3 regions of the Mycolicibacterium rutilum genome follow, and region 1 is predicted to be linked to each of the others. Evidence: predicted binding sites of a transcription regulator. Region 1 holds the regulator's gene; each other region holds the start of a gene.
What was found. The regulator LexA, encoded in region 1, represses DNA repair genes until DNA is damaged. The targets are predictions, from matches to a motif close to CGAACANNTGTTCG.
Positions count from the first base shown of each region.

Region 1 (4,134 bases):
CCTCGACACGACGTAGCATCGGGGCATGCCTATCGACGTGACCGTGCTGCGCGTGTTCACCGACCCCGACGGCAACCACGGGAACCCGCTCGGAGTCGTCGACGCCGACTCCGTCGACCCCGCCGACCGGCAACGCGTCGCCACCGAATTGGGTTACAGCGAAACCATTTTCATCGATCTCCCCGGCACCGGGGCGAACACCGCACACGCGCGGATTTTCACCCCCGCCGTCGAGTTGCCGTTTGCCGGGCACCCCACCGTCGGCGCATCCTGGTGGCTGCGCGAGCAGGGCACGCCGGTGCACACATTGCAGGTTCCGGCGGGCATCGTGCAGGTTCGATACGACGACGACCTCACCTCGGTCAGCGCCCGCGCCGAGTGGGCGCCGGACTTCGCGATCTACGACCTCGCCTCGGTCGCCGATCTCCTCGCCGCCGACCCTGCGGACTACCCCGACGGCATCAACCACTACCTGTGGACGTGGACGGACAAGGAGCAGGGCCAGATCCGATCACGCATGTTCGCGTCCGATCTGGGAGTGCCCGAGGACGAGGCCACCGGTGCTGCCGCCGTGCGGATCACCGACTACCTGAGCCGCGACCTGCACATCGTGCAGGGCAAGGGATCTCACATCTACACCCAGTGGAGCGCGGAAGGTTGGGTTCGTGTCGCCGGTCGCGTGGTCGACGACGGCGTCAAGCAGGTCGACTGATCCGACTAACTGGCGGTGGGCTGGGGCGAATTGCGGTGCGCCCGCAGCGCCTCGATCTCGCGCTCGAAGTCGTCGGCCGAGGTGAAACCCCGATACACCGACGCGAACCGCAGATAGGCCACCTCGTCCAGATCCCGCAGCGGCCCCAGGATCGCCAACCCCACCTCGTGACTGGGCACCTCGGGGCCGGCGGCCCGCACCGCGTCCTCGACCTGCTGGGCCAGCAGGTTCAGCGCGTCATCGTCGACCTGGCGGCCCTGACAGGCGCGGCGCACCCCTTTGATGACCTTCTCGCGGCTGAACGGTTCGGTGACCCCGCTTCGCTTGACGACGGCCAGCACCGCGGTCTCCACGGTCGTGAACCGTCTACCGCACTCCGGGCAGGATCGCCGCCGCCGGATCGCCTGGCCCTCGTCGGTCTCCCGGGAATCGACCACACGCGAATCGGGATGGCGACAGAACGGACAGTGCATCACCGCTCCTTCGCCAGGCCAACAAACGACTACATCAAACGTCTTCGAGCGTACCCGCGCACTGTCCCGCAGGCCCAGAACAGGGCCGATTGGCGCGTAGGCCACCCATTTGTCGGCGAACATCGCTGCGAGGCAAGGCTTTCGAAACTGGGCGCGCCGCGTCAGCCGACCGGCGCGATCAGCGTCTGACCTGCGTCCAGTGCTGCGGTGTCGAGGTGGTTGAGTTCACGGATCTGCTCGACCACCTGACTGACCGGCGCATCCGGCGCGACCCGCTGCGCGACCTGGTGCAGGCTCTCGCCCATCTGTACCTGCACCACGGCGAGACGGTCGGGCGTCGGCGCCGGGTCGGCACCCACCACGCCGCCGAACTGCGCGACGAGCCCCAGCCACACCGTGATTCCCGCCGCGACCAGCGCCAGCAGCACCGTGGTGCCGGGAGTGATCGGCCGCCTGCGGTGCCCCGCCCGCGACATCGTCACGCCGGGACCGCGGTAGCGCAGGGGCGCCCCGCCCGGACGCTGCGACCGGGGCCGCCGGCTCGGTTCGACCCGCCTGCGACGCGGCTGCGCCGCGGGTGCTGCCTGGATTTCCCGGGTGTCGAGGATCGTCATCGTGTTGCCCTTCCGTCCGCTGCTTTCGCTCTTATGTTCGATGATACTCGATCAGGTGTTCGAGTGATAGAACATGTGATCGAACTGTTGCCAAACGATAAAACAGGGCACCGACAAAAAATCCGGCCGCGTTCGCGGCCACCCACCCCACCGCGACACGCCTCGAACAAATGTTTGATTAATGGGCGGCTGCGGGATACATTCGGCGCCATGGACTCCAGCAGCGATACTCCGGACCGCACCGGCGGGGGCCGAACTCTCGACACCGGTCTGACCGAGCGTCAGCGCACCATCCTCGAGGTCATCCGCGCCTCGGTCACCACCCGCGGCTATCCCCCGAGCATCCGGGAGATCGGCGATGCGGTCGGCCTGACGTCGACGTCGTCGGTGGCCCATCAACTCCGCACGCTCGAGCGCAAGGGCTATCTGCGGCGGGACCCGAATCGCCCACGCGCGGTGGATGTCCGCGGCGCAGACGACGCCGCCAACCCGGTCGTCACCACCGACGTCGCGGGTTCGGACGCGTTGCCGGAGCCGACGTTCGTGCCGGTGCTCGGGCGGATCGCCGCCGGCGGCCCGATTCTCGCGGAGGAGGCCGTCGAAGACGTCTTCCCGCTACCGAAAGAACTCGTCGGCGAGGGCTCGCTGTTCCTGCTGAAGGTGGTCGGCGATTCGATGGTCGACGCGGCGATCTGCGACGGGGACTGGGTGGTCGTGCGTCAGCAGAACGTCGCCGACAACGGCGACATCGTCGCCGCGATGATCGACGGCGAGGCGACGGTCAAGACGTTCAAGCGCACCCGCGGACAGGTGTGGCTGATGCCGCACAACCCCGCGTTCGATCCGATTCCCGGGAACGACGCCGCCGTGCTCGGCAAGGTCGTCACCGTGATCCGCAAGATCTAGTCGGCGCGCACGAAACCGTTCGTGCGGGCGAATTCCTCGCTGGAGAACCAGATTTCGGCGTGCGCGTCATCGTAGTCGGCTGAGCCGGGCAGCCAGTACCGGCCCGACTGGGTGTCGGCCTTGATCGGGTAGCCTTCGGGCCCCTCGGCCGCGTCGTCGAGCGACAGCCGGAACGCGGGGCCCGGGATCTCCGGCTTGTCGACCTCGATGCGGGCATGCCGGCCGGTGTCGGTCAACGGATCCCGCTCAGGCGCCGTCGCCTCACCCAGCGTCTGGATCCGGGTCGGCGCGGTGACGATGTCGTCGGGATTGTCGTCGGGGTTGTCCTCGCGGGCGGGCTGTTCCTCGGGCGCCTCGTAGGGGTCGACGACATGCTCGACGGGCTCGTCGGCGGGACCGGACTCGGGTGGCGGCTCCCACGGGCTGCTCGACTCCGGACCCAGCGCCCCGAGGCCTTCGCTGGCGTAGCGGTCGCCGAACAGCGCCGCGGCGTAATCGTCGTTGCTCGACCGCATCTCCTCGACGTCCGGTTCGCGCGCCCCGACGGTGCTGTAGATCCGGTCGACGTCACTGCCGTAGCCGTCGTCGAACCGGTCGTCGTCGAAGCCCGGATGATCGTCGTCGCGGCGCCGGCTGCGCATCGTCGCGAACACGACGAGGCCGACCAGGATGAGCACCGGCACGATCGCCAGCAGCCACCACCAACTCCACCCGAACCCACCCGAGTCGTCGGCGGCGGAGGGTTGCGGTGCGGCCGGCGTATCCGGCAGATGCCGGCCGGGCACCTGCAGATCCGACAACTGGCTCGCGAGGTTGGCCGGCTCGGTGCTGAAATCACCGGTCGCGCGGTCCCACGAGACGACCCCGCCGCTGAACCGCTGGGTGAGCACGCCGTCGCTTTCGGTCTGATCGGCCATCGGCGCGCCGAGCGTTCCCTCCGCTCCGTCGAGCTTGTCCCAGGCCGCCCGCATCGGGCCCCGGACGAGGACCGCACCGTAATCGGGCGTCCAGAAGATCACCGGGTTGTCCTCGGCGGCGAACGTCGACATCCGGCTGGCCTCGCCCGCTCCGCCGGCCTCCTCACCCGAGGTCGGAAAACCGAGGTCGCCCTCGGGTCCGCCGAGGCTCTCGTACTTGGTGAGCACCTGTCCGGTGACGACCCGCGCACCGGTCGCCGGACTGTAGAAGATCTTGCCGCCCGCGAAGTTCTGTCCGAGGCCGTCAGCGCCGATCTTGTACGGCGGTCCCTCGGCCGCGCCGAGCGGGCCCAGCGCTCCGCCGGCGGCGCGGCGGGCGGCGTTGATCGCCGACGTCGGATCGTCGGGCACCTTGAGCCCGGCCAGCTGCCCGGCGAGATCCGGCGGCACGGTGGTGAAGGTCTTCTCGCGGGTGTTGTACGTCAGCTCGCCGCCGGTGAATTTCTGCGTGA
Region 1 covers NZ_LT629971.1:4,823,611-4,827,744, forward strand. Annotated here, with positions in the region: gene BLW81_RS23475 (PhzF family protein) at 26-712, shown strand; gene nrdR (transcriptional regulator NrdR) at 718-1,185, opposite strand; gene BLW81_RS23485 (LysM peptidoglycan-binding domain-containing protein) at 1,347-1,799, opposite strand; gene lexA (transcriptional repressor LexA) at 2,010-2,705, shown strand; gene BLW81_RS23495 (sunset domain-containing protein) at 2,702-4,134, opposite strand, start outside.

Region 2 (4,134 bases), 1.1 Mb from region 1:
TGAACGATGGAACCCGGTTGCCGCGAACGGGTTTGCTGGTCGCCACAACGTTGCGTCAACGGTCCGCGCTGGCCGCGCGGCTCGGCGTCGAGGCCGGCGAACCGACACCGGTGACGCAGGATCCCGTCGCCGTCGACGCCATGTATCAGACCAATGTTCCCGGCGTTTTCGCGGCCGGCGATCTCACCGCGGCGATGCCGCAGGTCGCCGCCGCGGTCGCGGGTGGCTCGGGCGCGGCCGCGGCCGTGATGCAGAGCCTGCTCGCCGAGGACAATCCAGTCATTGCGGAAGGGAGTCAGCATGTCAACGTCTGAGGCCAAACAACATTGGGAAGAGCACTACAGCGCCCGCGACCGGATCTGGAGCGGCCGGGTCAACGCGCGGTTATCGGAGATCGCGCCGACGTTGACGCCCGGCACGGCGCTCGATCTGGGCTGCGGTGAGGGCGGTGATGCGGTGTGGCTCGCCGAGCAGGGCTGGCAGGTGGTGGCCGTCGACATCGCCGAAACGGCGCTGCGGCGAGCCGCTGACGAAGCGGCAGCACGAGGGGTGGCTGACCGCATCGAGTTCCGGCAGCACGATTTGTCGGCCGGCTTCCCCGACGGCGAATTCGATTTGTTGTCAGCGCATTTCCTGCACTCGACGTTCCCGCTCGACCGGATGCCGATCTTCGCTGCGGCAGCACGGGCGGTGCGGCCGGGCGGAATGCTGCTGATCGTCGACCACAGCGGTCCGCCGCCGTGGCACTCCGACCTGGATCACCACCACACGTTCGACGCGCCGCAAGACATCGTCGCCGCGTTGAATCTCGCTGATGATCAGTGGGAGCCGGCCGAGATCCGGTCGGTCGAGCGGGAGGTCACCACACCCGACGGCGAGCCGTTCACCTGGTTCGACAACGTGATCATCCTGCGGCGGCGGTAGTTCTCATGCCGCGTCGTGGAAGATGAGGCCCAGCGTGTACCGCTCGCCCGAGCGCACCACCGAAACGCCGTGGCGCACAGGGGCAGCCGACCATCCGCGGGTCGAGCGGACGGGGCGCTCGCGGGTGGTGAACACGTAGCCGTGCCCGCGCGGCAGCAGCGTGGCCGTGCCGCGGGACTGGGCGCGGGGCCGCTGTTCGAGGAGCAGGAACTCACCGCCGGTGTGGTCGACACCCGGGTCGCTCAGGTTGATCACGACCTGCAAGGGAAAGACCAGATCGCCGTAGAGCTCTCGATGTAGCGCGTTCCAGTCGCCCTGCTGGTACTTGAGCAGGATCGCCGTCGACTTGGTCTGGCCGGCGGCGTGACACTGGTCCAGCCACTCGTCGAGGGTGTCCGGCCACGGTGTCGCCCGGCCCAGCCGGCTCCACCAGTCCTGCGCGATCGGCAGCAGGCGCGGGTACAGCGCGTGGCGCAGCGCCTCGACGGGTTCGGGATAGGGCTCGGCGAAGTAGCGGTACTCGCCTTGGCCGAAGCGATAGCGGGCCATGTCGATGGTCGCGCGGAACTGCGTGTCGGTGGGGTAGAGGGCGCGGAGCGCGGTCGTCTCGTCGTCGGTGAGCAGTCGCGGGAGCAGCGCGCCGCCGAAGTCGTCGAGGTCGCGCGCGATGCCCGCCCAGTCGGCGGAGTTCACGCGGTCGTGCCAGGTTCGCGTCATCGTCTCTCTGTCGGTGCGCATACCCGGTAGACGGTCGGCAGCACCCGAATGTGAGATCGGATCGGCAAGGAGTGGGTTATCCCCAAGTCGGGATTCATCCACAGGCGGGGCTGCATCGGTGGCTCACCACGACGCTCAGCACTAACGTCGAAAGCATGTTCGAAGAGTTGGTGGCTCAAGCGGTCGGCAGCCGGGACGCTGTCGGGGCGGTGGGCGCGTGGGCGCGGGCGGAGAACGCAGCATGCGCGCGACGGCTCGCAGCGTGCGCCGACGTGCTCGAGCGGCACGTATCCGCCGACGGATCGGCCGAGCGTGAAAACTGGTCCGCGGACAACTGGAACGCTGCGGCCGCGGAGATAGCCGCGGCCCAGGGGGTCTCCTTGGGTGTGGCATCCCATCAGCTCGTGATCGCATGGGGGTTGCGGAAACGACTGCCCAAGGTCGCGGAGGTCTTCGCTGCCGGGGCAGTCTCGTACCGGATGGTCGAGGCGATCGAGTCGCGGACCCGGCTCGTTCGCGACGCCGAGGCAAACGCCAAGATCGACGCCGAGATCGCGGCACGGGTGGAGCAGTGGGCGGGGTTGTCGGTCGCCAAGATCGAGAACGCGATCGACTTCTGGGTGGATCGCTATGACCCGTTCGCGGTGCGGCACGCGCAGACCAAGGCGCGTGGGCGCCACGTCGACGTGCATGTCTCCGACGACGGGTCGGGCACGGCGTATGTCGACGCGTTGTTGATGGCCACCGACGCCGAGGCGTTCGACCGCCGGTTGGATGCGATGGCCGCCGCGGTGTGCGAAGACGACCCGCGCACGATCGAGCAGCGGCGTGCGGACGCGATGGGTGCTCTCGGTCATGGCGCGGATCGGCTCGCATGCGCGTGCGGGCGCGATGACTGCGAAGCTGCGCAACTGACGGTCAGCTCGACGGTGATCCATGTGGTGGCACGTGAGGAATCACTATCCGATGACACTGACGTCGACCTCGACGGGGAGGATCCGCCCGGACCGTCACGTGAGGAACTGCTGAAAATGACGGTGCGGGAAGCGTTGTCGCCAAGAGCTGAGGACATGCCGTCCGCGCCGGCCGACACTGATCCGGCTTACCTGCTGGGCCGCGGAATCCTGCCCGCGCCGCTGCTGGCTGCGAAACTGGCCGGCGCCGCACAGATCAAGTACGTACGACATCCCGGCGACGCGCCGCCCGAACCACGGCACCGGCCCTCGACGGCGTTGGCGTGGTTTGTCCGATGCAGAGATCTGACCTGCCGGTTCCCTGGCTGCGATGTCCCCGCCGACCACTGCGACATCGACCACACGATCGCCTACCCGGCGGGGCCCACGCAGGCATCGAACCTGAAATGCCTGTGCAGGAAGCATCATCTGATCAAGACGTTCTGGGCGTGGCGAGAAGTTCAGCACCCGGACGGGCGGGTGGACTGGACCTCTCCGACTGGTCATACCGTTTCCACCTGCCCGGGCGCCGAACTGCTGTTCCCGGCGCTGTGCCGGCCGACCGCACCGGTAGACCCCGCGATTGTGCGACGGGCAGCCGAGGCGCCGACCGACTCCGAGGCACGCGGGCTGATGATGCCCCGCCGCAAGCGAACGCGCGCTCAAGACCGAGCCGCAGCCATCGACGAAGAACGCGAACTCAACGCACCGATCAACGCCGCCCGACTCGCAGAACGAGACGAACCTCCGCCCTTCTAAGGCGTAGTCAGCGTCGACAGGTCTGCCAGCTGCGTCAGCCGCACGCTGTTGCCCGACGGGTCGCGGAACCCGCAGTCGATGCCGTACGGCATCTCGTGGGGCTCCTCGGTGAACTCCACGCCGCGCGACTTCATCTCCTCATAGGACGCCCGGCAGTCCTCGGTCGTCAGGAAGATCGTGCCCGCGAAACCCTTGGCGGTCAGGTCCATCACCTGTTGGCGGGTCGGTTCGTCCATCACCGGCTCACCCGGCACCGCCATCAACACGATCGACACATCGTCCTGGCCGGGCGGCCCGACGGTCAGCCAGCGGAAGATGCCGTCGACATCGGGTAGTGAAACATCCTGACGCACTTCCATTCCGACCTTCTCGGTCCAGAATTTCAGTGCGGCTTCCTGGTCGTGGACCCACAGGTGGGCGCTTGCGATTTTGATCATGACAGCGACGCTACGGTCGCCGCGCGTCGCGCGTCTTCTCCCCGTGTGCTGTCTTTGGCGACGCGGCTGTCGGCGCGAGGGCGGGTGTCGCGCTTGAGGATGCAACTGGGCACCGGTGCGGTCAGCGCCGCCGGCGGCAGGCTCGCCCGGTACGCCGCGGGCGGCAGCCCGTAGACGCGGGCGAAGCTGGTGGTGAACGACCCGACGCTCTGCAACCCCACCATCACGCAGATGTCGGCCACCGAACGGTCGGTGTAGCGCAGCAGCGCCGCCGCCCGCTCCAGCCGTCGGGTCTGCAGGTACGCCCGCGGGGACTCGCCGAACGTCCGGGTGAACATCCGCGA
Region 2 covers NZ_LT629971.1:3,682,120-3,686,253, forward strand. Annotated here, with positions in the region: gene BLW81_RS17860 (NAD(P)/FAD-dependent oxidoreductase) at 1-314, shown strand, start outside; gene BLW81_RS17865 (class I SAM-dependent methyltransferase) at 301-924, shown strand; gene BLW81_RS17870 (2OG-Fe(II) oxygenase) at 928-1,641, opposite strand; gene BLW81_RS17875 (HNH endonuclease signature motif containing protein) at 1,797-3,353, shown strand; gene BLW81_RS17880 (VOC family protein) at 3,350-3,790, opposite strand; partial or broken gene BLW81_RS17885 (helix-turn-helix transcriptional regulator) at 3,801-4,134, opposite strand, start outside.
Region 2: a site for LexA is predicted at 1,687-1,700, ahead of BLW81_RS17875 (HNH endonuclease signature motif containing protein). Genes of this name have one in related genera too.

Region 3 (4,134 bases), 3.0 Mb from region 1:
ATACAGCTCCTCCCCGAGACGATTCCCCGGGTTGACCGGACAAACAGCCACAGATGACCCGGCCCCTTCGCTCCACCCCCATTACAGGGGCTTCCTCACTACTACGAGCCGGTCCGCCAGCGCGCCGCGCAACGGTACTCACACCGGGCCATGGCCCGGCTACTCCCTCTCGCTGGGGAATCCGGTTACATCCCAACCGAACTCATTCAGCAGTGTCGTGACGCGCCTTCCCACGTTTCCTGCAAGAGCCGCAGACCAGGCTCATGCCGCCTCAATGCCGGACACCACCTGGCCAGAATCGGGACACCCGCCAAGCCTTGCTCCCGCCGCCCACCACACGGCCGCGGTTTCGATGTCACTCCAAACTATGACGACACATCAACAGCGGTTCGGGGTCACTCATCTTCCTGGTCCCCACCTGACACCTCCTGGGGGTGCCTTTTCCACATCGCTCACCACGACGGTCTTCAGCCAACGCAGCATGTGGTGGTTTGAAGTCTCCGCCCGACCGACGACTCCGAAGGGCCAACCTTCATCTCTTGCAGAACACCGAATCACACAGTCTCGCTACCTACATCGAGCCTCCGATCCTCGTTCGTGGCACACGTGGTGGTAGTTGTTGACCCGGGCTTGGCCGGTGTCGAGCTGCGGCGGGGGTAGCCATTCGGTGCGCCAATCACGGCGTTTGCCGGTGCGCCAGCCGCCGGGTTTCACTGAGCGGTTGTGGGGCCCGCAGGCCAGGGTGAGTTCGGTGATGTCGGTGCGCCCGCCGTCGGCCCAGTCGGTGACCGCGTGGTGGACCTGGGTTTCATAGGCCGGGGCGCTGCAGCCGGGTTTGGTGCAGCCACGCTCGAGGCCGAACAGCATCAACCGCTGCGCGGTGCTGGCACACCGGCGCGCGCGCCCGAGGTAGAGCGGTTGGCTGGTGTGCTGGTCGAACACCGCCAGATAGTTGTGCGCGTTAGCCGCCATCGCGATCACGTCGCGCATCGGCACCAGGGTCCCGCCCGCGGTCACCCCGTGCCCCGCCGCGGCCTGCAAGTCCTGCAAGGTCGCGGTGATGACGACGGTGGCCGGCAACCCGTTATGGGTGCTGCTGCCCCGCAACGCCAGCAGATCACGGCACATCGCGCCCATCGCATCGTGATTGCGCTGCGCCCGCGTGCGCGTATCAGTGACCACGACGTCCGCTGAGGGTCCAACGTCGGAAGCTTCGGTCGCCTCGCGATCCGCCGGTTCGACCTCGGACGACCCGTTGTCGGCAGCGTCGACCGCCTCGCTGTCGGCCGGTTCGGCGGGGTCGTCGCCGGGCTCGGGGGCGGGTTCGACGTCCGGGGCGTCGGGGTTGTTGCGGCCCGGGGCGCCGTAGATCGCCCAGCCCGCTTCGATCCACGCCCGCGTCGCCGCATCGACGGTGCCGTGGATCTCGCTGCTGCCATCGGGGCGCTGCTTGCTGAACCAGATCCCACGCTTTTGCTTGACCAACTCCTCGCAGAACTCACCGTCTTGATCGATGTGCTGAGCCAACCGCTTGGCGGCCTGACCCAGCTGTTGCGGATCCAGCCCACCCGCCAGGTCAGCCAAGTGTGCTTCGGCGGCCTCGCGCACATCAAAGCCCACCGACCGCGGGATCTGCTTATCGAAGAACTTGCGGATCACCCGTACATGCTCAGCACCGATCAACCCTTGCCGCACCGCTGCAGCCGTGTTCGCGAGCACCGGGGCCAACCGCTCACCGGTCATCGTGACCCGCGGGGCCAACTGTTTGGCCTCGGCCACCCGCTGATTGCCCTGCGCGACCGAGATCCGCAACAACGTCGACAGCGCCCGACCCACGCTGGACTCCCCCAGCTCGGCAACCGGTGCGCGGCCCAACTGCGCCACCAGGTGATGCCTCACCATCGCCGACGCGCGCACAAACGACTCCCACTCGGCGGTCGCCGCCAACACCTCAGTAGTGCTCAAGGCATCGAGGGGCTCGGCCATCAGCGCATCGACCTCGCGGCGCAATGCCGCGATCCGCTCGCTGACCCGGCCCGACTCCATACTTCGAACACTAGTTCGACCCACCGACAACCCGGCCTGGCGATGTGACCTCTGAAACCAAAGAGACAGGAGTGATTTCACGATTTTCAGCCAACTGCGACAATGGCCGCATGCGTCTGCCCGTCATGCCGCCGGTTTCCCCGATGCTGGCGAAATCGGTGGCCGCCATCCCTCCGGACGCGTCCTATGAACCGAAGTGGGATGGCTTCCGGTCGATCTGCTTCCGCGACGGCGACGAGGTGGAGTTCGGGAGTCGCAACGAGCGCCCGCTGACGCGCTACTTCCCCGAACTCGTCGAGGCCGCGAAAGCCGAACTACCGCAACGGTGCGTCATCGACGGCGAGATCGTCATCGCCACTCGAACCGGACTCGACTTCGATGCGCTGCAACTTCGCGTCCATCCCGCCGCATCCCGGGTGCAGATGCTGGCTACCCAGACGCCGGCGTCGTTCATCGCGTTCGACCTGCTCGCGCTCGACGACACCGATTACACCGCAAGGCCTTTCAGCGAGCGAAGGACCGCCCTCGAAGACGCACTCACCACCAACGCGAAGAAATTCCACCTCACCCCCACCACCACGGATCTGAGCACCGCCCAGCGCTGGTTCGACGAGTTCGAGGGCGCAGGCCTCGACGGCGTCATCGCCAAGGCCCTCGACCTGACCTACCAGCCGGACAAGCGGGTGATGTTCAAGATCAAGCACCAGCGCACCGCGGACTGCGTCGTCGCCGGGTACCGCCTGCACAAATCGGGCGACGATGCGATCGGATCCCTGTTGCTCGGACTCTACAAAGAGGACGGCAGCCTGGCGTCGGTCGGGGTGATCGGCGCCTTTCCGATGGCCAGACGACGTGAACTCTTCGTCGAAATGCAGCCCCTCATAACACCTTTCGACGCGCACCCGTGGAACTGGGCCGCGCACGTCGACCCGGACGTGGTCCGACGCTACGGCGGCGGTTCACGCTGGAACGCCGGCAAGGACCTGTCATTCGTGCCGCTTCGCCCCGAACGCGTCGTCGAGGCCCGCTACGACCACATGGAGGGCGAGCGGTTCCGCCACACCGCGCAGTTCAACCGGTGGCGTCCCGACCGCGACCCGCACTCATGCACTTTCGAACAACTCGAACAACCCGTGACGTTCGAACTGAACGACATCGTCCCCGGACTCGGCGGCTAGATCATGCTCTCGGAGTCTGTGATCGCCTGGCTGCTCGACTCCGACCCTGCGCTGCGGTGGCAAGTCCAGCGCGACATTCTCGGTGAGCCGCAGGAAGTCTGGCAGGCGACGCGGGCGCGTACCGCGACGGAGGGCTTCGGTGCACGCCTGCTGGCACTGCAGGATCCCGACGGGCAGTGGGCAGGCGGCGCGTTCTTCCCCGCCGACTTCGACTTCGAGACCATCAGCGACGTCGGCCAGCCCTGGACCGCGACAACCTGGTCGCTGAATGCGTTGCGGGAGTGGGGAGTCGACGCCGATGTGCTCCGTGAACGCCGCACACCGGAGCTGCTCGCCGCGCACTGCCGGTGGGAATACGACGACCTGCCCTACTGGGACGGTGAGGTCGACTGCTGCATCAACGCCTGGACACTCGCCAACGGGCTCTGGCTCGGCGTCGACGTCACCGTCATCAAGGATTGGTTTCTCGAGCACCAACTGGCCGACGGCGGTTGGAACTGCGAGTGGGTCGAAGGCTCGATCCGTTCGTCATTTCATTCGACGCTGAACGCGCTGAAGGGCCTGCTGGCCTACGAAGCCGCCACCGGTGACACCGATGCGACCCGCGCCGCCCGCCGCGCCGGCGAAGACTACCTGTTGCAGCGCAGTCTGTTTCGGCGCTTGACGACCTCAGAGCCGGTCGGGCCGTGGGTGTTCAACTTCACCTATCCCTGGCGCTGGTGCTATAGCCTGCTCAACGCGGTGGACTACTTCCGCACGGCCGGTCCCCCTGACCCGCGGATGGCCGAGGCCATCGAGCTGATCCGCGCCGCTCGCCAACCAGACGGGACGGTGCTGCAGGGGCGTCCCCACAGCGGCCGGGTCTGGTTCGACGTCGACGTCCCCGAGGGCAAGCCGTCGAAGTGGCTGA
Region 3 covers NZ_LT629971.1:1,840,751-1,844,884, reverse strand. Annotated here, with positions in the region: gene ltrA (group II intron reverse transcriptase/maturase) at 1-2, opposite strand, end outside; gene BLW81_RS08920 (HNH endonuclease signature motif containing protein) at 568-2,046, opposite strand; gene BLW81_RS08915 (ATP-dependent DNA ligase) at 2,157-3,224, shown strand; gene BLW81_RS08910 (prenyltransferase/squalene oxidase repeat-containing protein) at 3,228-4,134, shown strand, end outside.
Region 3: a site for LexA is predicted at 2,051-2,064, ahead of BLW81_RS08920 (HNH endonuclease signature motif containing protein). Genes of this name have one in related genera too.